Regions from separate parts of the Mesorhizobium sp. genome, predicted to be linked through region 2. Evidence: predicted binding sites of a transcription regulator. Region 2 holds the regulator's gene; the other holds the start of a gene.
The links. Region 2 encodes HrcA, which represses chaperone genes, less so after heat shock. Its sites were predicted from a motif close to GTTAGCACTCNCNNNNNGNGAGTGCTAAC; they were not measured.
Positions count from the first base shown of each region.

Region 1: groES (co-chaperone GroES) is a predicted target of HrcA. The motif match lies at 5,927-5,955, and genes of this name have one in related genera.

Region 1 covers NZ_OZ245860.1:1,601,661-1,616,561, forward strand. The annotation lists gene ACO07C_RS07865 (sugar phosphate isomerase/epimerase family protein) at 1-557, shown strand, start outside; gene ACO07C_RS07870 (FecCD family ABC transporter permease) at 607-1,593, opposite strand; gene ACO07C_RS07875 (ABC transporter substrate-binding protein) at 1,623-2,570, opposite strand; gene ACO07C_RS07880 (ABC transporter ATP-binding protein) at 2,607-3,395, opposite strand; gene ACO07C_RS07885 (DUF1636 family protein) at 3,392-3,757, opposite strand; cobalamin riboswitch at 3,880-4,085, opposite strand; gene ACO07C_RS07890 (GyrI-like domain-containing protein) at 4,378-5,211, shown strand; gene ACO07C_RS07895 (antibiotic biosynthesis monooxygenase family protein) at 5,269-5,583, opposite strand; gene groES (co-chaperone GroES) at 6,018-6,314, shown strand; gene groL (chaperonin GroEL) at 6,377-8,032, shown strand; gene ACO07C_RS07910 (pilus assembly protein TadG-related protein) at 8,402-10,369, shown strand; gene ACO07C_RS07915 (TadE/TadG family type IV pilus assembly protein) at 10,411-10,977, shown strand; gene ACO07C_RS07920 (TadE/TadG family type IV pilus assembly protein) at 10,974-11,414, shown strand; gene ACO07C_RS07925 (TetR/AcrR family transcriptional regulator) at 11,453-12,073, opposite strand; gene ACO07C_RS07930 (LysE family translocator) at 12,256-12,867, opposite strand; gene ACO07C_RS07935 (YkgJ family cysteine cluster protein) at 12,960-13,247, opposite strand; gene ACO07C_RS07940 (hypothetical protein) at 13,298-13,483, opposite strand; gene ACO07C_RS07945 (hypothetical protein) at 13,485-13,892, opposite strand; gene ACO07C_RS07950 (hypothetical protein) at 13,892-14,119, opposite strand; gene ACO07C_RS07955 (cold-shock protein) at 14,441-14,650, opposite strand; gene ACO07C_RS07960 (HD-GYP domain-containing protein) at 14,867-14,901, opposite strand, start outside.
Region 2 covers NZ_OZ245860.1:3,456,985-3,471,885, reverse strand. The annotation lists gene cysK (cysteine synthase A) at 1-905, opposite strand, end outside; partial or broken gene ACO07C_RS16415 (LysE family translocator) at 1,085-1,387, opposite strand; gene ACO07C_RS16410 (PQQ-dependent sugar dehydrogenase) at 1,422-2,771, opposite strand; gene ACO07C_RS16405 (hypothetical protein) at 2,860-3,057, opposite strand; gene hrcA (heat-inducible transcriptional repressor HrcA) at 3,094-4,179, opposite strand; gene rph (ribonuclease PH) at 4,358-5,074, shown strand; gene ACO07C_RS16390 (VOC family protein) at 5,090-5,500, shown strand; gene rdgB (RdgB/HAM1 family non-canonical purine NTP pyrophosphatase) at 5,500-6,162, shown strand; gene hemW (radical SAM family heme chaperone HemW) at 6,159-7,322, shown strand; gene ACO07C_RS16375 (low molecular weight protein tyrosine phosphatase family protein) at 7,326-7,649, shown strand; gene ACO07C_RS16370 (hypothetical protein) at 7,709-7,897, opposite strand; gene ACO07C_RS16365 (hypothetical protein) at 7,905-8,084, opposite strand; gene rsmI (16S rRNA (cytidine(1402)-2'-O)-methyltransferase) at 8,232-9,155, shown strand; gene ACO07C_RS16355 (YraN family protein) at 9,133-9,510, shown strand; gene ACO07C_RS16350 (nucleotide sugar dehydrogenase) at 9,534-10,829, opposite strand; gene ACO07C_RS16345 (NAD-dependent epimerase/dehydratase family protein) at 11,316-12,407, shown strand; gene ACO07C_RS16340 (glycosyltransferase) at 12,404-13,684, shown strand; gene ACO07C_RS16335 (DUF3131 domain-containing protein) at 13,681-14,901, shown strand, end outside.

The sequences.
Region 1 (14,901 bases), 1.9 Mb from region 2:
GCGACGCGTCCAGGAAACTGGATGACAATTGGCAGGACGCGCTGAAGGTCTGGCCGGATATCATCGCCTTCGCAAAGGACAACAACGTCAAACTGGCGTTCGAGAACTGCCCGATGATCTTCAGCTATGACGAATGGCCGGGTGGCCACAACATCGCCTACTCGCCGCTCATCTGGCGACGTATCTTTGAGGCCTGGGGCGGGGATATCGGCATGAATTTCGACCCCTCGCACCTGATCTGGCAAATGATCGACCAGGGCCGATTCATCAGTGAGTTCGGCGCCCATATCGTGCATGCGCACGCCAAGGACCTGATGATCGACCGCGACGGCCTCTATGAGCGCGGCATTCTCTCGGCCGGAATCGGCTGGCAGATACCGCGCATGCCGGGTCTGGGCGAAGTCGACTGGAATGGATTCTTTTCGGCACTCTACCGGGTGGGCTATGACGGGCCGGTCATCATCGAGCACGAGGACCGCCGGTTCGAAGGCAGCGACGATCTGGTAAAGCGCGGCTTCCTCCTGGCCCGCGACGTGTTGCGGCCCTTCGTCAAATAAGCATCGGCGCGGTATTGACGCGGAACGTTCGCAGCCGCTGACCGGTCTTTCAAAGGCGGTTGCGAACAAGCATCGTCACGACGAAAAAAGCACCGATCGAGCTGGTGATGATACCGATCGGCAGTTCCTGCGGCGGCAGCAAGGTACGCGCCATGAGATCGCTGGCCAGCAACAGGATGGCGCCAAACACGGCGCAGGCAGCGACCAGGCGAAGGTGCAATTGGCCGGCCAGGGGCCGGCACAGATGCGGGATCATCAGCCCGACAAATCCGATGACGCCAGCGACCGACACGAGAATGGCCGTCGAGAACGCGGCTACCAGGAAGGTCGTTCTGCGCATCCGCGCCACCGGAACACCCAGGCTTTCGGCCGCATTCTCCCCGGCCAGGAAAGCGTCGAGCTTGCGATGGTTCCACAGTGCGTAGCCCAGGATGGAACCCGCCCCCAGCACGGCAAGCGCAATATTGTCCCATCGCGCCAACCCAAGCCCGCCCATCGTCCAGAACAGCACCGAATGCGCCGCGCGCTGGTCGCCGGCGAAGACGAGATAGTTGGTCAAGGCCGTGAACATGAAAGAGACGGCTAGGCCCGCGAGGATCAGCCGTTCGGGTCCTTGCCCCCTCACCCGCGCAACCAGCAACAGCACGACGGACGTGGCCAGTATGCCGCCAGTGAACGCCGCGACCGGCAAGGTCCAGATGCCGAAACTGTCGCCGAAGACAGTAATCACGGAGACCGCGCCGGCGGCAGCTCCCGACGAGAGGCCAAACAGGAACGGATCGGCGAGATCGTTGCGCGTTACCGTCTGCAGCAGCGCACCGACAACGCCAAGCCCCGCCCCGACGCAGATGGCCATGATGGTGCGCGGCAATCGCAGATCGACGACGATCTTGCCAATCGGGCCTGAGACGACGTGTCCGTCCAACCCCATCGGATGGCCAAGTGATGCAATGACGTCCGTCAACGGTATCAGCGTCGAACCATAGGCGATCGACAACAAAGCGAGAGCGGCGATTACCGCCGCTCCCGCCGCCATGGCCAATCCGAATGCCTTGTGTGGCAATTTCAGAAAGCTTCCGGGTGCATCGCCTTGGCGATCTTCTCGATCGCCTCGATGTTGGCGGGTCCGGGGGTCAGCTCCGCATAGCGCAGGGCGACGAAACGCTTGTTCTTCACTGCATCGGTCTCCTTCATGGCGGGGTGGGCTTCCAGGAAATCGAGCAGTTTCTGGTACCCGCCGCCATCCTGATAATCGAGCAGGATCAGGAACTGGGGATTGCGCGAAGCCACCGTTTCCCAGTCCGTCGTGCCCCAGCTGGTTTCCATGTCGGCCATGACATTTTCGCCGCCGGCAGCCGAGATCATGGCGCTGGGAATTGCGAACTTGCCAGCGGTGAAAGGCTTGTCTTCACCGGAGTCATAGAGGAACACCCGCGTCCCCTTGTTGTCGCCGACCTTTGCCGTGATATCCGCCAGTTGCTTTTGCCAGCCCGAAACAAGCTCTCGCGCCTTCGCTTCCTTGTCAAAGATCTTGCCCAGCTTTTCGATGTCGCCATAAAGCAGGTCCATCGACGCGGCGGGGCGGTTCTTGTCGAGATGGACGCAGCTTTCGGTCAGCACCAGCGTCTTGATGCCGTGCTGGGCGAGCGTGTCGGGCGTTACCTCGCCGCCCGGCTTCATGCCGTAGTACCAGCCGGCGAAAAAGAAATCGGGATCGACCGCGACGAGATTTTCCATCGTCGGGTACTTTGGCGCAAGCTCAGGAATAGACCCCTGCTCGGCCTTGAATTCGGGGCCGACCTTGTACCATCCGGTAATGCCGGTGAGGCCGACGATCGATGGCTGCAGCCCGAGCGCGAAGGCCATCTCGGTCATGTTGAGGTCGTGGATGACGGCGCGTTTCGGCGCGGCGTCGAATGTCAGCGGCTTGCCGCAACTGTCGACAGTCACCGGGAAGGCAAAAGCGCCCGATGCCATCAACGAGAAGGCAAGGGACAAGACGAGACGTTTCACGGATGTTGCTCCTTTTTCAAACGGGATCGGTCGGGCTCAGGATTGCGGCGCGGCGCGATTCGGGACTTCGAACACCGTCAGTTCGCGGTCCTCGGTTGGGTGGCGCAGGCGAAACACATCGACGCCGAAAATCTCGCGGATCAGTTGCTGGGTCAGGGCCTCGCGCGGCGCCGCAAGCGCGTGCAGCCGGGCCTGGTGCATGACAGCGACCCTGGTGGCGAACGGCGATACCAGCGAGAGGTCGTGCAGCACAGCGATCACCGTCATGCCCATCCCGGCCACAAGCTCAAGCAGTTCACCGCGGGCGCGCGGATCGAGGTGGTTGGTCGGTTCGTCCAGGAACAGGATTTTCGGCTCTTGCGCGACGGCGCGCGCGAGCTGGGCGCGTTGCCGTTCGCCTCCGGACAGCGAGCCGATCGTGCGGCCCAGAAGCGGCAGCAATCCGGTCCTGCGCAGCGCCTCGACGACGATGTCGCGTTCCTCGCTCCTTCGCCGCAGGCCGGCATGCGGAATCCGCCCAAGCTCGACATAGTCGATCACGGCAAGCCGCGGATCGGGTTGATCGGTCTGGCCGACGACAGCCATGTGAAGTGCGCGCTCGGCCGCCGAAATCCTGTCCAGTCGACGCCCGGACAGCTTCAGCTCTCCCGAACTTGGCCGCAACGTGCCGGACAGCATTCGCAGCAATGTGGTCTTGCCGGCGCCGTTCGGGCCGATGACGGCAAGGCGATCGCCAGCCGCCACAGACAGGCTCACCGTGTCCACCAGATGCTGACCGTTCGCCGTCGCTGTCAGATCGATCGCTTCCAGAAGAGCCAAGGTCATACCCCACCCGCTGCACGAGGTGGGCCAGGGATGCGGGCCAGTGTCTTGCCGGCCAGCCCGGCCGGGCGTTGTCCGGAGTTGCACCAACCATCGGGCAGCGACGCATAGAGTTTTGCAAACTCGACCAGCTCGGCCGTATCAGCGTGCCGGTCAATGGAACCGAAAAGATAGGAGGCTTTTGCGTCCGCATGGAAGGCAACCGTCAGCGGACGACCACAACCCGCCATGCAGGCAATGCCTTCGACCTCGTAGTCCCGGAGAGTTTTCTCCTCATGCACCGAAAGCAGGGAACGCAAGTCGGCACACAAATCTTCGCCCGTCCTGACCCCGGTCGCGGGATCACGGCAAAGCGTGCATACCATGATGCGGTGGATTGCCTGGCAGGCGCCCAACTTTCCGTCACTTTCTCAACTGGCGACGGAAGGAAGCCCCGGCAATCGGTCGACAAGACCGATGCCACGTTTCCTCCCGGCACACCCCGTCCGGTCCACTCATGCTGATGGCAGGTCTCCTGGCTTACGGGTCGTCGCGCCATCCCGCCTTCCCAGCCTTGCCGGCCAGTGGCATTTCGGATTTTGCTCGCCGCTTACAGTTGCGGGGGCAGCCACGGCCTCGATCCAGACGGATCCTACCGTGTTCCCTTTTCACCCCTGGCCTTTCGGCTCGGGGACCATCACTGAGCCACCGTAGTTTTACCCCGAGCCCATCGCAATGAATTTTTTTGGTGAACTCGCCATACCTCTGGCTTGTGCCGTCTTGCAAGTTTTTGTTACGTAATATTATTACAGGTAATCGCACTTGCGCGTCAACCCTTGGATGCCTCCCGGATTTAACCTTCGGCTTCGCGGTTGATGCACCGCCGGACCCAAGGTGACAGGGGAATCGGACGGCGAAGTGGCTTCGATTTTGCGCTCCACGCAATTTCGATCAAACTGGTGGCGAAGCCGGGCGTCACGATGGCCGCGCGAATTGCGAGGAATGCATGAACCCAACTGAAAGAGCACTGTGGTTTGTTGAAAGCCACCTGTCGGAAGCGATCACGCTTGACGAGGTTGCCGAGAAAAGCGGCGTATCGCGCTTTTACGTAACGCGCGCTTTCGGTGCTGCCGCGGGCCGCTCGGTCATGGGCTACATGCGCGCACGCCGGCTGACGGAGGCCGCGCGCAAACTCGCTGCCGGGGCTCCCGACATCCTCTCGATCGCGCTCGATGCCGGCTACAACTCGCATGAGGCGTTCACCCGCGCCTTCCGTGGCCAGTTCGACACCACGCCGGAATTGGTTCGTGCACAGGGCAACCTCAAGAACCTCGATCTCGTGGAGCCGATCCTGATGGACCAGTCCTTCCTCGCCACTCTCGAACCGCCGCGCTTCGAGACCAGCCGTCCCTTTCTGATCGCCGGTCTTGGCGAGCGCTACAATTGCGGGACCAGCGCGGCCATTCCCATGCAATGGCAGCGCTTCGGCCCTTATATCGGCAACATTCCGGGCGAGACCGGCGACATCGCTTACGGCGTCCGCATCAACGGCGATGACGCCGGCAATTTCGACTACATCGCCGGCGTCGAGGTCTCCGACTTTTGCGACCTGCCCAAGGAGCTTTCGCGCGTGCGGGTGCCGGCCCAGAGATATGCTGTCTTTGCCCATCGCGACCACATTTCGACCATTCGCCGAACGGTCAATACGATCTGGAACAGATGGCTACCGACCTCGGGGCACGAGATCGCGGACGCACCCGAATTCGAGCGCTATGGCCCGGAATTCGATCCACGCAGCGGCGACGGTGGGCTGGAAATCTGGATACCGGTCAAAGGGTAAGGCTTCGTCGGATTGTGTTTCGGCTGCAATGGCCGAAACACAATGCATTGCCGCCACTCATTCCACGGTGACGGCGACCTCATAGAGCCCTGGATGTGCCTGCCCCAATGCCTTGTTGCGCTCCAGAAAACCGTCTTTCTGAAGATGCTCGAAGACGCGGCGCATTGCCGCCTCGTCTCGCGCCTGGGCGTAGTTGACGACACGACCGCCATCGAGGCTTCGGTGCAGGCTGGCCGACATCCAACCGGGCACAGTGCGGCAGCTTACAGCCGCCTCTCGCAAGAGGTCGATCAGCACCTGCTGGCCGCCTTCCGGCACGGTGAAGACATTGATCTGGGTGATGACGCCGGCATTGGCGCGAATGATTGGCATGGACGTTCTCCTTCGGTGAGCGCCTGGCACACGAAGGGACGCCCGAGGCGAAAACTCCGCACGCCAAGCTGGGCGTAAGGCACGCCTTCAGCTTGCCGCGGGTTCACCGATATGAGGGAACGGAGCTTCCTGACGGAAGGGAGCGGGCTTACCTTTTGCCGCTCCAAGCTTCTTTTCGACGGCTTGTCGTAGCATGTCGAACTGCGGCCAACAATTACCTCGGTTCGCCGAGGCCGCCGGAAGATCGATATCTCGCAAAGCCTATTTGGAGAAAACTATTCTTTGCTCTCAAGGTGCCGGCGCGCCTTGACTCTGGCAAGCCGCGCGCCTATTTCACGGCCACGTTAGCACTCGCCATTGGTGAGTGCTAACCAATATGTCCGGCGCCGCCGGACGGAGGAACTGTTCTCACCGTTCTCATCGAGGAAGAAAAAATGGCAAAGTCGAAGTTCCGCCCGCTTCATGACCGCGTGGTCGTTCGCCGGGTCGAATCCGAGTCCAAGACCGCCGGCGGGATCATCATCCCCGATACGGCCAAGGAAAAGCCGCAGGAAGGCGAGATCATCGCTGTCGGCTCCGGCGCTCGTGACGAAGCTGGCAAGCTTGTCCCGCTGGACGTCAAGGCTGGCGACCGGATCCTGTTCGGCAAGTGGTCGGGCACCGAAGTCAAGCTCAATGGCGAAGACCTTCTGATCATGAAGGAATCCGACATCATGGGCATCATCGGCTGATAATCGGCCTCACCGTCAACTGAATTTCGGGCTTGATCCCAAGCCCCTGCCAGGAGCTGAAAATGGCTGCTAAAGACGTAAAATTCTCCCGTGACGCCCGCGAGCGCATGCTGCGCGGTGTCAACATTCTCGCCGACGCGGTGAAGGTCACGCTCGGCCCCAAGGGCCGCAACGTCGTCATCGACAAGTCGTTCGGCGCACCGCGTATCACCAAGGACGGCGTCACCGTCGCCAAGGAAATCGAACTTGAAGACAAGTTCGAGAACATGGGCGCGCAGATGGTCCGCGAAGTTGCTTCGAAGACCAACGACATTGCCGGCGACGGCACCACGACCGCTACCGTTCTGGCACAGTCGATCGTCCAGGAAGGCCACAAGGCGGTTGCCGCCGGCATGAACCCGATGGACCTGAAGCGCGGCATCGACCTGGCCGTGACCGAAGTCGTCGCCGCTCTCGGCAAGGCTGCCAAGAAGATCAAGACCTCGGAAGAAGTTGCCCAGGTCGGCACGATCTCGGCCAATGGCGACGAGTCGGTCGGCAAGATGATCGCGGAAGCGATGCAGAAGGTCGGCAACGAAGGCGTCATCACGGTTGAGGAAGCCAAGACCGCCGAGACCGAGCTGGAAGTCGTCGAAGGAATGCAGTTCGACCGCGGCTACCTGTCGCCCTATTTCGTCACCAACGCCGACAAGATGGTCGCCGAACTCGAGGACGTCTACATCCTCCTCCACGAGAAGAAGCTCTCCAACCTCCAGGCCATGCTGCCGGTTCTCGAAGCCGTCGTGCAGACCTCCAAGCCTCTGCTCATCATCTCGGAAGACGTCGAAGGCGAGGCTCTGGCCACGCTGGTCGTCAACAAGCTGCGTGGTGGCCTGAAGATCGCCGCCGTCAAGGCGCCGGGCTTCGGTGATCGCCGTAAGGCCATGCTGGAAGACATCGCCATCCTCACCGGTGGTCAGGTCATTTCGGAAGACCTCGGCATCAAGCTCGAGAACGTTGGCTTGAACATGCTCGGCCGCGCCAAGAAGGTGTCGATCTCCAAGGAGAACACCACCATAGTCGACGGCGCCGGCAAGAAGGCCGAGATCCAGGGCCGCGTCGCCCAGATCAAGCAGCAGATCGAAGAGACCACGTCGGACTACGACAAGGAGAAGCTGCAGGAACGTCTGGCGAAGCTCGCCGGCGGCGTTGCGGTGATCCGCGTCGGCGGTGCGACGGAAGTCGAAGTCAAGGAAAAGAAGGACCGCGTCGATGACGCCCTCAACGCGACCCGCGCGGCCGTGGAAGAAGGCATCGTTGCTGGCGGTGGCGTTGCCCTGCTTCGCGCTTCGGCCAACATCAAGGCTACCGGCGCCAATGCCGACCAGGCCGCCGGCATCAACATCGTTCGTCGCGCCCTGCAGGCTCCGGCCCGCCAGATCGCATCGAACGCCGGCGCTGAAGCTTCGATCGTCGCAGGCAAGATCCTTGAGAACAAGGGCGCGACCTTTGGCTACAACGCACAGACCGGCGAATATGGCGACATGATCGCCATGGGCATCGTCGACCCGGTCAAGGTCGTTCGCACGGCTCTCCAGGATGCGGCATCGGTCGCCGGCCTGCTCGTCACCACCGAAGCCATGATCGCGGAGGCTCCGAAGAAGGAGTCGGCTGGCGGCGGCATGCCTGGCGGCATGGGCGGCGGCGGCATGGGCGGCATGGGCGGCATGGACTTCTAATCCAGCCAAACTGGCTATGCTTACGAAAAGGGCGGCAGCGATGCCGCCCTTTTTGTCATCGTGGAACCCACCGCCATCACAGCGCGAAATCCCAGCTTCAAGATATCATTAAGCATAAATCGCGGAATTCGGTTTTTGCCTGCGTCAAGTCCAGCAGGCAGTCGACTATAGTTATGCTGAACAACGCAGGCTATTTATGCAGTCAAGGATCAGCTGACGGCCAGCTGTTCAGGTTTTTACCAAACAAAATCGGCGTTAGGCACCGGACTCTCGCCTCGAGATCCGAAATATGTCGCGAAGCCGATTTTTAACAAATGCACGATTACTAAAGGAGATATTCACGCCAAGGTTGCGTCGGAGTGCATCGTTTTGTCCATCAAGGCAGACATCATCCGGATTGTCGGCAGGTTTGCGGGTAGCCGCAACGGCAACGTCCTGATTATATCCGCATTGGCAATGCCGGTGCTGATCGGGATAGCCGCGCTGGTGACCGAATATGGCAGCGCCTTGGTCCAGCAGGCGCAGAACCAGCGGGTCGCCGATCTGTCGGCCTATGCGGGCGCGCTCGCCTACAACACGACAAAGTCGACGGACCAGATGACGGCGGCCGCGGTGAACGTCGCCACCCTAAACGGCGTTCCGGCGGCAAGCGTCACGGCGGCTCTCATTGCCTCTCCGAAAACCGCCGGCGTCAACGCTGTAACGGTCTCGATCAGCACTCAGCAGAACCTGCTTTTGGCGCGCGTGCTGCAGAGCCGCCAGCAATTGCAGATCACGTCGAACTCGGTCGTCGAGGTCGGAGCCCAGCCGCAGACACCTGGCTGCGTGCTCGCGCTCGACGGTACCCAGAGCGGCGTCACCTTGAGCGGCGGCACCACCATCACCGCGCCCAAATGTACCGTCTCGTCCAACAGCACGGTTACGGTTCCTTGCGGTACTTATGTCTCGGCGATCGGCGTCAACTACAATTCCACGACGGCACCCAGCCAGCCTTGCGGCGGCATCACCGGTCCGAACGGCACCGCGGCGGTGATCGCCAAGAAAGCGACAGCCGACCCCTTGGCTGGCAATACAGCCATCACCACGGCCGTTGCCCGTATCGCGACCGTGTCAGCGCTTTCAGCGACAACGCCACCGACCAATACAACCGGCACAAATATTGACTTCGGCTACAGTCAAGGTTCCACGATAAATCAGGCAACCGCGCTTGGCTGTAGCGCCACATTCAGCGGCAGCACCTGGACCCTAAATTGCGGCAGCACGCCCACCGTCAACATCGGGGCGCTCACGATCCAGGGCGGCATCAATCTGAATTTCGCAACAACTGGGGCCGCGACAACAACATACAATTTCGCCAGCAACGTCACGACAAGCGGCACCACAAACTTCGGACCAGGCATCTACAATTTTGCCAAAGGTCTTACGACCGGCGGTGGCAGCACCACCACTTTCGGCGCGGGGACCTTCAAGATCGGCATGAGCCCCAACGCATGCAACGGGGCGGCACGCGTCAGCATCTGCAACACCAGCAGTTTGAGCTTTGCCGGACCAAGCACCTTCGAACTGCCGGGTGGCTTCAACAACACCGGCGGCTCGACGCTCACCTTCGGTTCGGGTACCTCCAACAGCTACAAGATCGGCCCCGGCAGCAATGGCGATGCGATCACGCTTGGTGGCGGCGGCACGATCGTCATGGCCGACGCCACCGGCGCCAACAGTGTGTTTCAGGTCGTCGGCAATGTGAATGCCGGCGGTGGCGGCAGTTGCTTCGTCATCAGCGCCGCGGCTCAACACGACATTTCCGGAAACTTCATGGCTTCCGGCGCGGTCCTGATGGGCGCCGGCGTCTACACGGTCGACGGCTATTTCACGCTGGGCGCCAATGGTGGCGGCAGCGCCAACTGTGGTGGCAGTTCGATCAGCGTCAGCGGCACGAACGTCACACTGGTGCTGTCGGGAAAAACCAAGGCAACATCGGGAACCTGCAATGGCTACGTCTTCTGCATCGCCTCGGGTTACAGCAACATCGTGCTGACAGCGCCACAAACGGGTGCGACGGCAAAACTGGCCGTTATCGGCCCCACCTCGACATCCAACACGGGCGGCGCAACCCTCACCCAGGGCGGGTCCAACGCACAGATTTCCGGTGCGTTCTATTTCCCCTACGGTCCAATCACCTTGAGCGGCGGAGCCAGCATAGGCTCTACAAATGATACGACCAAATGCCTTCAGATCATTGGCTCAAGCATTACACTGTCAGGCGGGACCGCCGCCACCTCGGAGTGCATCGCGGCCTCGGGCGCCACCACCAGCAGCAAAGTGAGCCTGGTCCAGTGAAGACGATATCCGCTTTCCGCCCTCGCCTGCCCAGCACTTTAATGCGATCCTGCTTCGCCCGCTTCCTGTCGCGCGAGATAACCGGCGTCTCGGCTGTCGAATTCGCGCTGATCAGCCCGATCTTGCTTCTCATTCTTGCGGGAACGGTCGATATCGGCGGCTCGCTGAAAGCAAAATTCGAACTGAGCACGGCGGTCTCCGCCGGCTCCAACTATGCCTTGCTCAACGGCGCCAACGTCAATTCCGCCGGCGGCAGTGCGCTGGCAAACAACATCGTTGCCGTGACCGCGAGCGGGCTTGGGGGCAACGGCGGCAACGTTCAGGTCGTCGTCAACAATGGCGCATCGACGGCCCTGAACGCCAGCACCTCCGTCACGACCCAGACCGGAACCGCATCCAACGCCGACCAGTGCTATTGCCCAACCGTTGCGTCGGGCAACATCGCCTGGGGCTCACCAATGACATGCGGCAGTGTCTGCAGCAGCGGCGGCATAGCCGGAAAGTTCGTGACCATCACCGCAAGCAAACCCTATTCTCCACTCTTCGGCGGTCTCGGTGTCGTCCAGGGTGGCAACATCACTGTCCAGTCCGTCGTACAGCCACAATGAAACGCCTGACGTCATTCTTGCTCAACAGCTCGGGCGCCAGCGCTGTAGAGTTCGCGTTGCTTTCAGTGCCGCTCTTGATTGTGTTGATGGGAACCATCGAGTTCGGGCGGATGTACTGGGCGCAGCACGTGTTGGAACAGACAGCCACGGCAGGTGCCCGTTGCGTCGGCGTTCTGCAGCCCGGATGCACACAGAACGGCGTCTACAACGCCGCAAGCACCGTCACCTACATCAGCGGCATCGCCGCGACCGACGGCATCGTTCTTGCCGGCACCAACATCACCGTCAACAACAACACCAGTTGCTCGGGCCTTTCCGGCTTCTCGACCGTCAAGATTTCCTACACATTCTCGACCGCGCTGCCCGGCTTCATCACGGCGCTGGCCAATGGCCCCAACCTGAGCGCACAGGCCTGCTTTCCGAACCAGGGCGCGTAGACCTGCCTGGGATATTGGGGCGAGGCTTGGGGCCTACTCTAGGCAAGCTGCGCATCTGTCGTAACGCCTCGCGTCAGCCGGCCCGTGCCCAGAACAGCGCTTTCAATCAATGCAGCGACTTCGTCCGCAACAGCAAGGATCGGCGCACGGTCGCGAGTGGCCCGGGCGATCACCATCAGCCCTTCCAGCGATGATTCGACGAGCACCGCCAACGCGTGCGCGCGGCGGTCGGGCACCCCTGCCCTGACAAAAGATTCCTCCAGGAGGCCGATCCATTGCTGAAACGCAGATCGGCAGAGCTCGGCCAGTTCCGGCACATCGGCCGGCGCGTCGAGCACCAGAGGAGCGATCGGACAACCAAGCGTGAACTCGTTCTCCTCCAGCATGCGTCCAATGGCCTGATAGATATGATGTACGGCGACCGCCGGGTCGGCCTCGGCTGCAAGCGCCTCGTCCAGTCCTTGCGTCACCTTTTCAACGCTGTCGCGCGTGACCTCGACGACGAGTTGATCCTTTCCACCCGGAAAGTGAAAATAGAGCGACCCTCTCGGCGCGCCGCTGGCACTCAAGATGTCGTTGAGCGAGGTGCCATGATAGCCGCGCTTCCTCAGCAACTGCGCCGTCGTCTCGATCATGCGGGTGCGGGTATCGTTCGCCATGTCAACCTCTGTCAGGAGAGGCAACTATAGGCTTTGCTCATAATATGACAATCGGTCTACATATTATGTAGGCCAGTCTATATACTCTGACGACGATTGAGTTCCCGGCTTCAGTTTGATGTGCGTACAGAATGTACTGATGTCCAGGCGATAGGATATCTGGAAGAACAATCCCTAAGAACTCACCGTTCCGTCAGCGCCAGCTTGGCCCCAAGCATGACGAACGCGCCGGCGAAGGTACGGCGCATCCAGGTCATTACCATTGGCCTCGACACGACATGGCTGCGGATCGATGCCGCGAAGATGCCGTAGCCGACAAAAACGACGAATGTTAAAAGCATGAAGACGCTGCTGAGTTCCAGCATCTTTGAAATCGCGTCAGGCTGCGTCGTGCTGACGAACTGAGGCAGGAAGGCGAAGAAGAAGATCGACAGCTTCGGGTTGAGGATGTTGATCAGGATGCCGGAGGTGATCATCTTGCGGGCCGAGCGCGGCGCAACATCCTGGTCGACGCTCAGGCCGCCCTTTTCCTTCAGCGTGTTCCAAGCCATGTAAAGCAGATAGGCAACACCCAGATACTTCAACGTTTCGAAGGCCACCGCGCTGGTGTGCAGCAGTGCCGCGAGACCGGTGATGGCTGCCGCCATATGCGGGATGATGCCAAGCGTGCAGCCGAAGGCGGCGATGATGCTGGCGCGGGCGCCGCGCGAAAGGCCTGCGCTCAGGGTATAGAGAACGCCGGTGCCGGGCGAAGCCACGACGATCAGCGATGTCAACAGAAACTCAAAGCTCACGACGCTCCTCCAAAGCACTGGCCTGACCCGCGCAAGAACGTACCTAGCCAAGGAGGCGCGCACAAGCGGCACAAACCGTCAAGGAAAGCGGTTCACAGGGTTGGCAGCCGGTGAGCATGACGTGCCATCAGGCAATCGTCGTCGCCGGGCATGCAGGCGCGGCAAACGTCGGGGCGGACTTCGTAGATGCCGCAAGCCGTTGATTTGCCGACCTCCCCGGTCAATGCCGAACAGCGCACGCCGTCGCAGCGCATTCCGGATTCATTGGCCGCCACATATTTTGTCGGAATCAGGTCAAGCTGAGCGTCATCCTCGGTGGAAAAGCGAGGCCATTCCGATGAGTATGAGCAGCACGCACCGCAGGCCTGGCAGTCGAACACGGCCGTGGCCCGCGACGATGGCGCGGTGGGGTCGCTAAGCGGCAAGGAGGTTATTTCTTTTTCCTTGTCTTGCCCTTCGGAGCCTCAGACGACAGGAACAGGTCGGTCGCGCCGTCGCCAGCGCCATCCGCCTGCTTCGGCGTGGCGGACGGCTTCTTAACGTCGCCTGCCGCCTTTGCGGGCTTCGCGGCGACCGTTGCTCCCGGTTGCTCCTTGGTGGAAAACTTTATGGCCATGTCAATCCTCGTCAGCGAAACGCGATGATGGTGCGCGCGGATTGCGAAGGCGCCCGATCAGCGCCGACACCGCGGTGATGTTCATTTCCTCAGGCGACCAGTTCCTGGCATCCTCGATGTGCTTGGGCGCCAGTTCACGATGCGTGCTGCCGCTATAGGCGGCATCCTGATAGACAGCGCGCTCGTGGGTCTTGGGGTCCTCGCGGACATATTCTATCAGATAGTTCGGGCACTCGGCCCGGCCGCGCACGCCAAGACGCACCTGGGCATCGCCATGGGCCCTTTTGCAGCGCTCGAGCTTTTCGAGAACACGCCGGACATATTCGACCGGCTTGTCGAGAGTTTCGACGACATCGGCAATGGTTGAGTCGGTGGCGACCGGCTTCTGAGGGACGCGTTTGGTGGCCATCAGCGTTTGCCCGCCCGTTTCGGCAACGACGCAAGCGCGGCGGCGGCAGCCACCTCTTCCGCTTCTTTTTCAAGACGCAATTCGCGCAGCCTGGCCGTCTTCGCCTCCCGAGCCTCACTGACGGCATCCCGTTCGGAAATGATGCGGCCAAGGGACATCGACTGGGTCTGGGTCTTGCTGAAGAGGGACTCGGCCCGATCGCCGGATACCTTCGAAGGTGCGGTCAAAATCTTTCTCCCGTTCGGAGCCTGACGCCGAAAAATGGCAAGGCCTGTCTTTTTGGCCAGGACCATGCACAAAGCAATACCGCGTCCCGATCCCAATTGCTGGCCGATTCAGATTCAGGCCAATTTTCAGATTTCTGGAACGTCCTTAGCATGTCCGCGCAGACGCGCAGCGCTCTTTCGGCGGTCGGAGTGCAAAAATGGAAAAGGCCAGGCATTGCCTGACCTTCTGTCGAAGTGCCGCGCGTCTCTAGGAGCGCGGCCCGAAATTCGCCGTTACCAGTGCCAGTACATCCGTGGTCACCGGAAGGCTGAATTCCGTTTTCAGGCCGCCTTCAACTGATCGGCGGACATCTTGCCGGACTTGTTGTCGCGGACCATCTCGTAGCCGAGCTTCTGACCCTCGACGATGTCGCGCATTCCGGCGCGCTCTACAGCCGAAATGTGGACAAAAACGTCGGCCGAGCCGTCGTCAGGCTGAATAAAACCAAAACCCTTGGTGGCGTTGAACCATTTAACTGTGCCGGTGCTCATAAACGAACCCTTTCCATGGCAAATATTCGTTCGCCGTCGCGCGAATACGCAACAACGTTTGTCTCGATTTTGGATGGGGGAAGTTCGTCAAAGGCGCGCTTGGATGCGCGGATAACAAAAGTCAGTCAAACAAATATCGACGATTTATTTGTAGACCCCTTTTGGCTCGATGTCAATTCTTGTTCCATAGCGCACGATATGTCGCCCGTGCTGCACCTAGGCCGCCATTTTCTCCAGATGGAGAATCGCTC
Region 2 (14,901 bases):
TTGCCCTTATTCTCCGGCCGCGAGCCGACAACGATTGCCGCCTGCAGGGCCGCGCCAGAGGAGATGCCGACCGGCACGCCCTCGAGGCGGGCGACGAGCCGCGCATTGGCGATCGAATCCTCGTTCGAGACCTTGACGATCTCGTCATAGATCGTCGTGTCGAGGATCTTCGGCGCGAAGCCGGCGCCGATGCCCTGGATCTTGTGCGGGCCGGGCTGGCCGCCCGACAGGACCGGCGAGGCCTCGGGCTCGACGGCGACGACATGCACCGAAGGCTTGCGCTTCTTCAGCACCTGGCCGACGCCGGTGATGGTGCCGCCGGTGCCGATGCCGGCAACGAAGATGTCGACATCGCCGTGCGTATCGTTCCAGATCTCCTCGGCAGTCGTGGTGCGGTGGATCTCGGGATTGGCCGGGTTCTCGAACTGCTGCGGGATGATGGCATTGGGGATCGTGGCGGCCAGTTCGTCGGCCTTGGCGATGGCGCCCTTCATGCCCTTGGGGCCTTCGGTCAGCACCAGCTCGGCGCCGAGCAGCGCCAGCATCTTGCGGCGCTCGATCGACATCGTCTCCGGCATGGTCAGGATGAGCTTGTAGCCCTTGGCGGCGGCGGCGAAGGCGAGCGCGATGCCGGTGTTTCCCGACGTCGGCTCGACGAGCGTCGTCTTGCCGGGAGAAATCTTGCCGGCCGCCTCCAGCGCCTCGATCATCGCCACGCCGATACGATCCTTGACCGAAGCGATCGGGTTGAAGAATTCGAGCTTCGCCATCAGATTGGCGACGATGCCCTTTTCCTTGGCGAATTTATCGAGCCGCACCAGCGGGGTGTCGCCGATCGTCTCGGTGATCGAATTGTAGACGCGGCCGCGGCCGGGCACGCGTGCGGAGGTGACGGGCTTGTTCATCGGTTTCGCTCCCAGGATTTCAGGCGTAAAATTCAAGCCTCGCAAGATAGGGCTTTCAGCCGCGCAAGATAAGCTGTCGGCCGAAAATATCCGAGTGTGGCATGTGCTTAAAACACGCCTTCCTCGGAAAAGCATTTCCTGAGGCGGGCCCTATCCGGAATGATTTGGCAGAAAGCCCGCTATTGGCGCGAGGCGATCGCCGCCGCCGCGCCAACCATGAAAACCGCGGCGGTGCGGTTGAGCGCCCGCAAGGCGCGCGGCGATTTCAGGAACCAGCGCGCCTTGGCCGCCAGCGCCAGGTAAGGAAGAAGCACGACCAGCAGCACGACGATTGTGATCGCGACGAGAATTCCGTAGTCGGCCAGCGTGATCGTCTTCAGGTCGACGATGGTCGGCGTGATGGCAAGGTAGAAGATCATCGTCTTGGGATTGCCGAGGGTGACGGTCAGCCCCGCGATGAAGCTCGACACCAGCCCGCCCCGTTCGGCAGCGCGCCAAGACAAATGGCCAGGTCGATCAGGACGGGCCGTTGCCGTGCGTAACGCGCCAGATGGTACCGTTGCCGTCCTCGGTGACAATAAGCGCTCCATCCTTGGCGACGGCGACGCCAACAGGCCGGCCCCAGACGTCGCCGCCGGAGGTGACGAGGCCGGTCATGAAGTCCTCATACTCACCGGTCGGCTTGCCGTCCTTGAACAGCAGCCTGACGACCTTGTAGCCGGTTCTGTTGCCACGGTTCCAGGACCCGTGCAGGGTGACGAACGCGTCACCCTGATATTCGGCTGGAAAATTCTTGCCCGTGTAGAAGGCGATGTTGAGGGGCGCGGAATGCGCCTGCATCAGCACGTCCGGAATGGTTGCCTTGCCGGCAAGGTCAGGGCGCTCGCCCTTGTGGCGGGGGTCCTCGTTATCGCCGATATAGTACCAGGGCCAGCCATAGAACGCGCCTTGCCGGACTGTCGTTGCATATTCGAACGGCACATTGTCGCCCAGTGCGTCGCGCTCATTGACGACGCACCAGAGCGTGCCCGTGGCCGGCTGGACAGCCATGCCCGAACAATTGCGAAGGCCCGTGGCGACGATCCGTCCATTCTTGCCGTCAGGGTCGAAAGCCATCACATCGGCCCTGCCATATTCGGAACCCCAGGTGGCGCCGAGAGGCTTCGACTTGATCCACGCGTCGAGCCCGCCCTCCGGTTTCCTGGCCATGCCTTCGGCGACGTTCGATCCCGAACCGACCGACAGATAGAGTGTCTTGCCGTCGGGCGAGAAGGCGATGTCGCGCGTCCAGTGATGGTTCGACGGGATGTTGTCGACAAGCACTTCCGGCGCGCCAGAGGCCGTCATGTCACCGTCGTGGTATGGAAAACGCACGATGCTGTCGCTGTTGGCGACATAGACCCACTGCGGGTTGTCCGCGGGGTAGAAGGCAATGCCGTATGGCTGCGTCAGACCGTCCGCGAAGACCGTGTCGACCGGCTTCGCGCCGCCCTCCGCGAGACGGTAGACCCGTATCTGGTTGGCCTCGCTGTCGGCCACGAACAGGTCGCCATTCGGCGCGACGCGGACGACGCGCGGATTGTCGATGCCCGACGCGATCAGCTGGGCCGAGAATCCAGGCGGCAGTTGCGGCATGGCGCCCTTCGGCATGTCGACCAGACCGGCGCCGTTCGAGGCGGATTTCGTGGCATAAGGCTTGGGCAGATCCTCAGGATTGATCAGCCGGCGCACACCCGGCCTGTCGGCGCGCCAGTCGCCAAAAGCCGTAGCACCCTTCAGCACCGGATGATCCGCCTGTTGGGCCAGTGCCGTCGTTGCGAGAAACAAGGCCGCCGAGATTGCTGCCGGGCCGACAAACCGGGTCATCCTGTCCTCCGGGATTGGTCACGGAACAGGAAACGGACCTGGCCTAAAGTCGTTCCGTCTCGCAGCGGGAGTTGAACGTGCGTCCGGATCAGGTCCCGGCTGCGTAGAAATCGTCGTCGAGGCGCTTCTCCAGTTCCACCAGGTCGGCCGGCAGCGGCATGCCCATCGCGCGCATTTCCCTCAGCCTCTCGCGCAGCTGCTCCTGCACTTCGTGCTGATCCTCGGGCTGGTTGACCATTTCCTCCAGCAACAGGCTGATTTGGGCCTTGATCTCTTCGAGAGCCATGCTTTTCTCCTGTCGTCTCGCTGGGTGTACCCCGGCTCAACGCAGCATACGCGAAATAAGTTGCGCCGTATAATCGACCATCGGAACGATGCGCGCGTAGTTCAGCCGGGTCGGGCCGATGACGCCGAGCGCACCGACGACGCGGGCGTCCTTGTCGCGATACGGGGCAACGACCAGCGACGAGCCCGACAGCGAAAACAGCTTGTTCTCCGAGCCGATGAAGATGCGCACGCCCGATCCCTCCTCGGCCAGATCGAGCAGCTGGATCAGTCCGTCCTGCGTCTCCATGTCCTCGAACAGATGCCGCAGCAATTCGATGTCGGCCTGGGCCGTGACGTTTTCCAGAAGATTGGCGCGGCCACGCACGATGAGACGCGCCGGCAGGCCGCTTTCGGCGCCCGCCCACACAGCCAGTCCCTTCTCGACGAGATCCTGCGAGAGCGTATCGAGGGCGGCCTTGGTCTCTTCCTTGATACGGGCGATCTCGACCCGTGCCTCGGCCAGCGTGCGTCCACGGATATGCGCATTGAGGAAATTCGAGGCCTCGTGCAACTGCGAAATGGTGATGCCGGCGGGCAGGTCGACAACCCGGTTCTCGACATCGCCATTTTGCGACACCAGCACCGCCAGCGCCTTGGTCGGCTCGAGCTGGATGAACTCGATATGCTTCAGCGCCACCTCGTTCTTGGCCGCGAGCACAAGGCCGGCGCCGCGCGACATGCCCGACAGCATCTGGCTGGCTTCGGTCAGCATGTGCTCCAGCGTGGCGCCTGAACCGGACGCGCGCACCTGCGCCTCGATGGCGCGGCGTTCCTCATCCGACAGGTCGCCGAGTTCCATGAAGGCATCGACGAAGAAGCGCAGGCCAGCCTGGGTCGGCAGCCGGCCGGCCGAGATGTGCGGCGCATAGATGAGGCCGAGATGCTCCAGGTCGCTCATCACATTGCGGATGGTGGCCGGCGACAGCGAGGACGGCAGGATGCGCGACAGGCTGCGCGAACCCACGGGCTCGCCGTCCTTGAGATAGGAATCGACGATGCGCCGGAAGATGTCGCGCGAACGCATATCCAGCGATTGAAGAGCGGGCGATTGCAAAATGGGATCGGCGACTGCTTTGGTCATGCGTGCCAGGAACCTCCTTGCCAAGGATATAGACTTCGGCCATGCCCGCGCAACCCGGCGTCTGCATGAGATCGCCCGCTCTATGAGTCAGCTCGCCCGGCCATTTTCCTTTGCGCCGTGGGCCTGCTGCGGCTACAAGCCGGCCACGATTCCGAAAAGTGACAAGAAAGAAGCCTGAATGCGCCCCTCCAAACGCCAATTCGACGAAATGCGCGCCATCTCCTTCGAGCGCGGCGTCTCCAAGCACGCCGAGGGCTCATGCCTGGTGAAGTTCGGTGACACGCATGTTCTGTGCACGGCGAGCCTCGAGGAGAAGGTGCCGGGCTGGATGCGCAATTCGGGCAAGGGCTGGGTGACGGCCGAATACGGCATGCTGCCGCGTTCGACAGGCGAGCGCATGCGCCGCGAGGCTTCCGCCGGCAAGCAGGGCGGCCGCACGCTGGAAATCCAGCGGCTGATCGGCCGTTCGCTGCGTGCGGTCGTCGACCTGCAGGCGCTGGGCGAACAGCAGATCACCGTCGACTGCGACGTCATCCAGGCCGATGGCGGCACCCGCACGGCATCGATCACCGGCGGCTGGGTGGCGCTGTATGACTGCCTGCGCTGGATGGAAGCGCGGCAGATGGCCAGCGTCTCTAAGGTGCTGAAGGATCATGTGGCGGCGATTTCCTGCGGCATCCATGACGGCCAGCCGGTCATCGATCTCGATTACGTGGAGGATTCCTCGGCCGGCACCGACGCCAATTTCGTCATGACCGGCAAAGGCGGCATCGTCGAGATCCAGGGCACGGCCGAAGGCGAGCCCTTCTCCGAAGAGCAGTTCGCGGCCCTGATGGGCTTGGCCAAGAAAGGCATCCAGCGCCTGGTCAGCCTGCAGCAGATGGCGGTGGCTTAAGCCATTGGTTTGCCGGTGAACCCTTCCGCGATCCTTGAATCGGCCCTTTACGTCACCGATCTGGCGGCGGCGGAAGAATTCTACGCCGGTGTTCTCGGGCTGAAGCTGCTTGGGAAAGTCGATGGCCGGCATCTGTTCTTCCGCTGCGGCCCCGGCGTGCTGCTCATCTTCAATGCCGAAGCGACGAAAGTGCCGCCGGCGCCAGACGCGAGACTGAAAGTGCCCGCGCATGGCGCGGTCGGCGATGGCCATCTCTGCTTTGCCGCCAGCGCCGTGGAAATCGCGGACTGGAAGGCGCATCTTGAGGCGAAGAAGATTGCCATTGAAAGTGAATTCGAGTGGCCGCGGGGCGGTCGTTCGATCTATATACGCGACCCCTCGGGCAATTCGATCGAATTCGCCGAGCCACGAATCTGGGGCCTTTGATGCATACGCTTGACGGAAAAAAGATTGTCGTCGCCAGCCATAATGCCGGCAAGCTGCGCGAATTCGCCGACCTGATGGGACCGTTCGGTTTCGAGGCCAAGTCGGCGAAGGATTATGGCTTGCCCGAGCCCGACGAGACCGGCACCACCTTCGAGGAGAATGCCTATATCAAAGCGCTGGCCGCGGCCAAGGCGACTGGCCTGCCGGCATTGTCGGACGATTCCGGCCTGTGCGTCGACGCGCTCGATGGCGCGCCCGGCGTCTACACCGCCAACTGGGCCGAGACCCCGGATGGGTCGCGTGACTTCGCCATGGCCATGCAGCGCACCGAAGTGGCGCTTCACGAGGTCGGCGCTGACTTGCCGGCACAGCGCAAGGGGCGCTTTGTCGCCGTTATCTGTCTGGCATTCCCCGACGGAGAGGCCGAATATTATCGCGGCGAGGCCGAAGGCACGCTGGTCTGGCCGCCACGCGGAGAACTCGGCTTCGGCTATGACCCGATGTTCCAGCCGGATGGATTCGACAAGACCTTTGGCGAGATGTCGGCGCAGGAGAAACATGGCTGGAAGCCCGGCCAACCGACAGCCCTGTCGCATCGCGCCCGCGCCTTCCAGAAATTCGCGCAGGCACGCTTGGATCTGGCGCGATTGGGCTCGACATGAGCATGCTGCTCGACCGTAGCCCCGGCTTCGGCGTCTACATCCACTGGCCGTTCTGCGCGGCCAAGTGCCCCTATTGCGACTTCAACAGCCATGTCCGTCACCAGCCGGTCGATCAGGAGCGCTTTGCCGCGGCCTTCGAGGCCGAGCTGGCAACAATGCGACAGCGCACCGGATCGCGTGAGGTCACCAGCATATTTCTCGGCGGTGGCACGCCGTCGCTGATGAAGCCGGAAACGGTAGCCAGGGTTTTGGACGCCGTGGCGAAGAACTGGACGGTGCCTGATGGCATCGAGGTGACGCTGGAAGCCAATCCGTCATCGGTGGAGGCCGAGCGCTTTCGCGGCTACCGGGCAGCCGGCGTCAACCGCGTCTCGCTGGGCGTGCAGGCGCTGAACGACAAGGATTTGCGTTTCCTTGGTCGGCTACACAATGTGTCGGAAGCACTCCATGCGATCGGTCTGGCGCGCGAAATCTTTCCGCGGCTGTCCTTCGATCTCATTTACGCGCGGCCCAGCCAGACGCCGGAAGACTGGCAGGCCGAACTCGAACAGGCGATCGGACATGCCGCCGACCATCTGTCGCTCTACCAGCTGACCATCGAGGAAGGCACGCCCTTCCATGCGCTGCATGCCGCGAAGAAATTCATCATTCCCGACAATGACCATGCCGCCGACCTCTATGCGCTGACGCAGGAGATCACATCGGCGCACGGCCTGCCGGCCTATGAGATTTCCAACCACGCCAGGCCGGGCGCCGAGAGCCGGCACAATCTGACCTATTGGCGCTATGGCGAATATGTCGGCGTCGGTCCCGGCGCGCACGGCCGCTTCGTCGAGAGCGGGCGCCGCACGGTCACGATCGCGGAGCGGATGCCGGAAACCTGGGCCAATCTGGTCGAGGCCAAAGGCCATGGCGTCACCGGCGGAGAGATCCTGACTCGCTCGGAAGAGGCCGACGAGTTCCTTTTGATGGGGCTGCGGCTGGCGGAGGGCATCGACCTTTCCCGCTACGAGGCGTTTGCCGGGCGGGAACTTTCGACGACACGGCTGTCGACACTTCAGGATGAAGGGTTGGTGGCGCCGATCGGCAACGCGCGCCTGCGCGCCACACCCGCCGGCATGATCGTGCTCGATGCCGTCGTGGCGGATCTGGCGCGCTGAACTTTGAAGAACGTTCTTTTCGTCTGCAGCCAGAACCGCTTGCGCAGCCCGACCGCCGAGCAGGTGTTTTCCAAACGCGGGGATATCGAGGTCGCATCGGCGGGGACCAACCACGATGCCGATACGCCGCTGACGAGCGAACTGGTCGCGTGGGCCGATATCATCTTCGTCATGGAGAAGGCGCACAGCGCCAAGCTGCGGAAGAAATTCAAGGCGAGCCTGAAGAAGGCCAGGATCATCTGCCTCGATATTCCGGATGATTACGAATTCATGGACCCGGTTCTTGTTCGACTGCTGGAAGCGCGTGTTCCAAGATATCTGGGCTGAACACGAGCGTGGCCCTTATCTTCATCCGAGACGCTGACGACAGGAGAGCCCGCCGAACGTCACGCGTCGTGCTTGTGGCGGTGCTTGGCGCGGTCTTTGTCTGAAAGGACCTCGCCGGCGCGAACCGGCTTGGCGTCGCCCTTGTCGCGGCGGGCACGGTTCTGGCCGCTTATCGGATGTGGCGGAGCGCCATTGCGGGCGTTCTGCGTTTCAAGGCGGGTGATGAAAATATCGAATCTATTGGGCATCGTCCGGTCAGTGCTCCGTCGTGCTGTCGGTTTCGGTGGAAAGCCTGATTTCGGATGGCAAACGGCTCGTTGGCGATTTGCTGGCTTGGCTTTCATGGGCGGGACGGGCTTTGTCCGCTGATGCCGCAAAGCGCCGACGGCCCACATAGTAAGGCTCGAAAGCGTCCTGTATCTTCAGGCTGTCCATCCTGTCCTCCTTGGAAATCAGGGGCTAAATCTGCCAATCCCGGTTTCGTTCCCTACTGTGGCAAAGGAATGGCGAGCGCTTCAATCGACATCGGCTTTTGCAAGAGGCGACAAGCCATGCCAAACAGGGCCGAACGGAGAATGCCTGGTGACCAGCGAGATCGTAAAACGCAGCTACGTGGTCGGCCAGGCCGAGATACCAGCCCGCCCGCTCGATCCCGCGCTCTATCTGGTGGCGACGCCGATCGGCAATCTCGGCGACATCACGCTTCGTGCGCTGGAGACGCTGGCCGCCGCCGACATCGTGGCGTGCGAGGACACGCGTGTTTCGCGCGTACTGCTTGATCGCTACGGCATTCGCCGCCGCACCACGGCCTATCACGAGCACAATGCCGGCGAGGCCGGGCCGAAGCTGATCGCGGCGCTTCAGGCCGGGCAGAGCGTGGCGCTGATTTCGGATGCCGGCACGCCGCTGGTTTCCGATCCCGGCTACCGGCTGGTCGGCGAGGCCCTGGACAGCGGCATTCGCGTCGTGCCGATCCCCGGGCCTTCGGCCCCGCTCGCGGCGCTCACGGCGTCTGGCCTGCCATCCGACGCTTTCATGTTCGCCGGCTTCCTGCCGGTGAAGACCGGGCAGCGGCAGACAAGGCTGGAAGCCCTGAAAGCCGTGCCGGCGACGTTGATCTTCTTCGAATCGCCACGCCGACTTGCCGAGACCCTCGTCGGCATGGTCGAAGCGCTGGGCGGCGACCGCAAGGCAGCGATCGGCCGCGAACTGACCAAGACCTTCGAGGAAATGCGCACGGGTACGCTGCAAACGCTGGCCGATCACTATGCAGCGGTCGATACGCCGAAGGGCGAGATCGTCATCTGCGTCGCGCCGGCGGAGGCCAGGGCCGACCAGCCGGCGGATATCGACCGGCTTCTGCTTTCGCTCGCAGCCGAGATGCCCGCCTCTAAGGCCGCGGCCGAAGCCGCGAAGATGACCGGCGGACAGAAACAGGCGCTTTATCGGCGGCTGCTCGAGCTCAAGGATGCGGAAGACGGTGGTGACGCAACGTCCGAACGCTAGCCGCCAGAAGGCCTACCGGCGTGGCCATCGCGGCGAATGGCTGGCGGCTGTGGCGTTGATGCTGAAGGGCTACCGGATCCTGGCTCGCCGCCACCGCACCAGGCTCGGCGAGATCGATCTTATCGCCCGGCGCGGCGACCTGGTTGTCTTTGTCGAGGTCAAGGCGCGCCGCACGCTGATGGAAGCCATGGAAGCGATCGGCCATCAGGCCGAGCGTCGTATCGAGGGCGCCGCCGACCTCTGGCTGTCGCGCCAGTCCGACTATGGAAAACTGTCGATGCGCTTCGACATGGTGGCGGTGTTGCCATGGCGCTGGCCTGTCCATGTCGAGAACGCATTCCACGGGCGAAACTGACCTTCCGGCTCGATACTGTCGATCTATGCCTTGACGACGCGGTCACAGACAATGCCGTTGCGTTGCATGGCGTTGCGCGTGTCGATGATCAGTCGCGAATGATTGGCCAGCAGTCCGTAGTCGATCCCGTCATGGTCGGTGACGATGACGACCGCGTCATAGGCGCCGATCGAATCCCGGCTGAGACGGATGCAGTCCTTGCCGGCAAGCGTCGGGTGCTTGCGCGTCTTCGGTATGCGCGCCACATGGGGGTCGTGGTAGGCGATGTCGGCCGCGCGTGTCTCCAGCAGCTCGATCAACTTCAGCGCCGGGCTTTCGCGCACGTCGGAGACATTCTTTTTGTAGGCGACGCCCACGATCAGGACGGACGCCTGGCTGAGGGGAATGCCAAGACGCGTGTCCAGCGCTTCCGACAGCTTCGACATCACATAGTGCGGCATGGAAACGTTGATTTCGCCGGCAAGCTCGATGAATTTCGTCGAAACCTCGAACTCACGCGACTTCCACGTCAGGTAGAATGGATCGATCGGGATGCAGTGGCCGCCAAGTCCGGGCCCCGGGTAAAACGGCATATAGCCGAAAGGCTTGGTCTTGGCCGCCTCGATCACCTCCCAGATATCGATGCCCATGGCGCCGTAGATGACCTTGAGTTCGTTCACCAGCGCGATGTTCACGGCGCGGAATATGTTCTCGGTCAGCTTCACGACTTCCGCCACCTTGATGCTGGATACGGGCACGACCGTGTCGACGATCGCTCCGTAGAAAAGCGCGACCAGCCTGGCGGCGACCGGACCATCACCGGCGACGACCTTTGGAATGGTGGCGGTTTCGAAGCCGGCGCTTCCAGGGTCCTCCCGCTCGGGCGAATAGCCGAGGAAAAAGTCCCGCCCGGACCTGTATCCACGCGCTTCGAGAATGGGCTTCATCACTTCGTCGGTCGTGCCCGGATAGGTGGTGGACTCCAGGATGATCAGCTGGTCCTTTCTCAGATAGGTGGCGATGGCGCGCGTCGTGTTCTCGACGAAGGAGAGATCGGGCTCGCGCTGTTTGGTCAGTGGCGTCGGCACGCAGATCGAGATGACATCGCATTCGGCAAAGACCGAAAAGTCCGACGTTGCCCGCAACGATCCGTCAGCCATGACCGACTGAAGGGCTTCGTCGCTGACGGCACCTATGTAGGATCGGCCGCCGCGCAACTTTTCAACCTTGCTGTTGTCGACATCGAAGCCGATCACCTTGAAGCCGGCACGTGCCGCCGCTGCCGCCAGCGGCAGTCCGACATAACCAAGCCCAACCACGCCGACCGTGGCCGTACGCATATCCAGTTTCGAAAGAAGTATCGCCCCTCGTGCCTGATCCGCCAGAATGTTCAATTGGGCCTCCACTGATGCAGCAGGCCGTTTGCGGCTGCTGTCACGCGATGTCCGCGAGCCGCGGTGGCGGGATTTGAACAGCCTCCCGGCAATACGGCTCGCGGTTTTCGATGAGAACAGCGCAACCTTCGTGCCACTCGTCCCGGACGCGAGGGCGCGGGTTCAGGAAAGGCTCGGCAGGTAGGGTTGTGGCGTTTTCGGCTGCGTCGGACGGCGGGCGGTGTCAAGTGCGATGCCTGTGCCATTTTAGAACGTACTTGTTGCAAGATAGCTCATATAACGGTGACTGGCCAAAAAAGACTAGCAATTACAATATGGTAATTAACCACTGTTGTTTAGCATGTTGTTAACTATCAGTTGCGCTGCCTGTGGAAATACCCTTTCCATGCACAAAAGCGCACGCTGAGGGGGTGCGGCTTTCCTTCTAATTCAATGCAGGATTGTCGCCATATGAGTACGTGTAAGACCGAAGAAATCAGGTGCCTTGTCGCTGGTGGCGCGGGGTGCCTTGGAACCAACCTGACGCTCCGTCTGCTCGATCAGGGCGCCATTGTGGATGTCGTCGATAATCTCTCGACCGGGCGCAAAGCCAATGTCGAGGAGTTGTCGCGGTATCCAAATTTCAGGTTCATCGAGATGGACATCACGGATGCGGCGCTCTGCAAACGATTCCAGCGGCGGCGCTACAGTCACGTTTACAACCTGGCGTGCCCGACCGGCGTCCCCAACATCGCCCTGCTGGGTGAGGAAATGCTCATGGCCTCGTCCGTGGGAACACTCAACCTTCTGAAGGTCGCCTGTCGGTCGAAGGCAAAATACCTGTTTGCCAGCACGGCGGAGGCCTACGGCGACCCGGAAGTCTTTCCCCAGCCGGAAACCTATGTCGGAAGGGTCGATCCGGTAGGTCCCCGCAGCCCCTACGAAGAGGGCAAGCGATTCGGCGAAGCGCTGACCCGCTTCTGGGGCCGCAAGCACAAGGTCGATGTCCGCATCGTCCGCATTTTCAACACCTACGGCCCGGGAATGTCGCCAGCCGACCAGCGCGTCATTCCGCAGATACTCTCGCATCTCATCGCGGGGCAACCCGTCCCACTCTTCGGCGACGGCTCGCAGACCCGCACATTCCTGCATGTCGACGACCTCGTCGATGGCCTGCTGATGGTCATGGAGAAAGGCGAATGCGCCGAGGTCTATAACATTGGAGGCGGCACCCAGCTCTCCATCCGCGCGTTGTTCGACCTGATCAAGGAAGCAACCGGCCTTTCCGGCAGCGCCGTTTTCAAAAAGCACTTCATCGCCGATCATCGTGGCCGTTGGCCCGATACCAGCAAGATCGAGGCGTTGGGCTGGCGCCAGAAAGTCTCGCTCACCAAGGGCATTCGCCAGAGCTACCAGGACCTGCTGGGTTCGATCCAGCAGGCAAAGCGCGCCAAGGCAGGGACCGCATCGTCCCGACGCGGATTCGCCGGCTATCAGGAACGCCCTGGCGGTGGTCTGGGGCAGGCGGAAACGATGATCCCATGACCGGGATCGCCGCCACCAACGTCACGATGATGGTTCTCAGCGCATCGCTGGGCATCAACATCGCGTTCTGGTGCGTCGTCGGCATCATCCGCTTCGTCAGCGAGATCGGTTCGAATGCCAAGGCGGGGCACGGTCCGGACGCGATCGGAATATCCGATGTTGCCGTGGTCATTCCCGCCCACAATGAAGCCATCGCGCTGCCGAAATGCATCGGCGCGCTGAAGGCCATCATCCCGGCAAGGCAGATCTATGTCGCCAGTGACGGATCGCGCGACGCCACCGTGGCCATCGCGCGCGCCGCCGGATGCAGGGCGCTCGACATCCAGCCCAACCGGGGAAAGGCCCGGGCGATCGACAAGGCGATCCGCAAATATCGCCTGTGCGACCGCTACAAGGCAGTGCTGATCCAGGATGCGGATTCGGAGATCGACCCCGGCTATTTCAAGCACGCACTGCCGCTGTTCAACGACCCCAAGGTGGCGGCCGTCGCGGGTCATGTGTTGTCGCGCTGGCGCGACCAGCGCTGGCCCACCCTCGACATGCTCTTCGCCGCGTACAGGACACGCCTCTACCGGATCCTGCAGACCGCCTTCCAGTACGGCCAATCCTGGAAATGGACGAGTGTGAGCTACATCGCGCCTGGCTTCGCCAGCATCTATCGCACAAGCGCGCTACGCCAGATCGACATCACCGCGCCCGGCCTCGTCATCGAGGATTTCAACATGACATTCGAGGTCCAGCACAAACATCTGGGTCGTGTGGCCTATTCGCCCAGGGCCCGGTGCTCGTCGGAAGATCCCTTCACGCTTGGCGACTACCGCAAGCAGGTTCAACGCTGGTATCTCGGCTTCTGGCAGACCGTGCGGCGCCATGGCTTCTGGCCCAGCCGGTTCTGGTTTTCCCTTGGCGGGCTGCTGGCCGAACTTCTGGTAATATCCGTCTTCGCCTTGAGCCTGCCCCTTGCCGTGGTCGTCTATCTCGTCGCCGGCATAGCGGTCCCGGCGATGTCGCTGGGGGATTTAGCGGTGAGGTCGGTCTCGCCACTTGAGCTTTTGGCTCTGTTCCTGGCGGTGGACTACGCGCTCACCGTCATTGTCGTGGTCATAGAACGCAGGCCCATCCTGCTCGTCTATGGCCTCGCGTTCCCCGCGATCAGGCTCCTCGATTCCGCGCTTTTCCTGCGCGCTTTGGTCAAATCGTTTTCAGCGAAGTCGGACGGCCGCTGGATCAGTCCGCAACGTTATGCCGTTTCCGTTCCCAATGGGAGGCAAGCATGAACATAACCCGACGCTCCGTTCTTCTCGGTGGCCTGACTGTACCCCTGCTGGCATCGGCCGGCAAAGGTGTCTCATGGGCAGCCGTCAATCAGAAATTACCCAACCCGCTGATCGTGACGATCAGCGGCGCCGACATACGCACGACACCGGCCAGGCTTTCCGCTGTCACCGACGCGTTCCTGACGCGCAAGGTGCCGATCACCGTAACCGTCGCGCCCATCGATGCCGACGGCAAAATGCTGGATTACAATTCCGATCTGGCTCTCTGGCTTCGGCGGGTGGTCCGGCTCAATCCGGACGGTATCGAATTCGGCGCCCATGCCGACTTGATCCAGTCGGACGTTCCCTATCTGCAGGCGCGCCAGGCAAGCGAAATCCAGGCGGCGTTTTCTTTCCTCATCAACGAGTACCAGAGGTACCAGTCGAAAGCCGTGCTCACGGCCTTGACCTTGACCACCAATTCGCCGTTGCGTGCGTCCCAGGATGCCGCGTCGATGCGTATGGCGGGATTTCGGTCGGTCATTCGTCTTCGGGCAGGGGTAGAGGATCCGGTGGCCCTGCAGCCCGACAGCGGCGGCTATTGGTCGACCGATACAGGACTCGTGAACATTTTCGCGTCCCCTCTCAGTTCAACGGGGTTGCAGACCTCAGGTGGTCGGGCTCTCGGTGCGTCTGCGCTGGCCGCCAACATCGCCAAACTGAGCGCCGGCGGCGATCCGATCATTGTCGACCTTCCGTTCGCGGCGCTGGCGGGAATGAGCGACGGCGATGCGGCCAGCTATGCGGCCGAGATCGCCCAGACCGTGCTTGCCGCATCCGCCGGTGGCGGAGTCCGAGGCATTCTTCCCCAACCGCTCTACAAGCAAAGCCAGGATGTAAGCCGGCTCATTGTCGTTCGCGTCGACGATCTCAGGGTGGATCCCGATACAGATCCAAGCCACATGGCGTTTGTGCGCCACCTTATCGCGGCCGGCTACCCTGTTACGGATGCGATCATCCCCGCGCCACTGTCTTTCCTGCTTTCGACGGACAAGCCAGCCAAGGCCTACCTGCAAGCCATGTCGGCCGACAAGCGCTTCGATATCGCCGCCCATGGCTGGAACCACACGCCCTCCGAACTCCTCGGCAATTCGCCCCGCAAGGACCTGGACCTCATCCGGGGCGGCATCAGCGAAATCTATCGCTCGAGCGGCAGGATCCCCTCTTCCTACATCCCG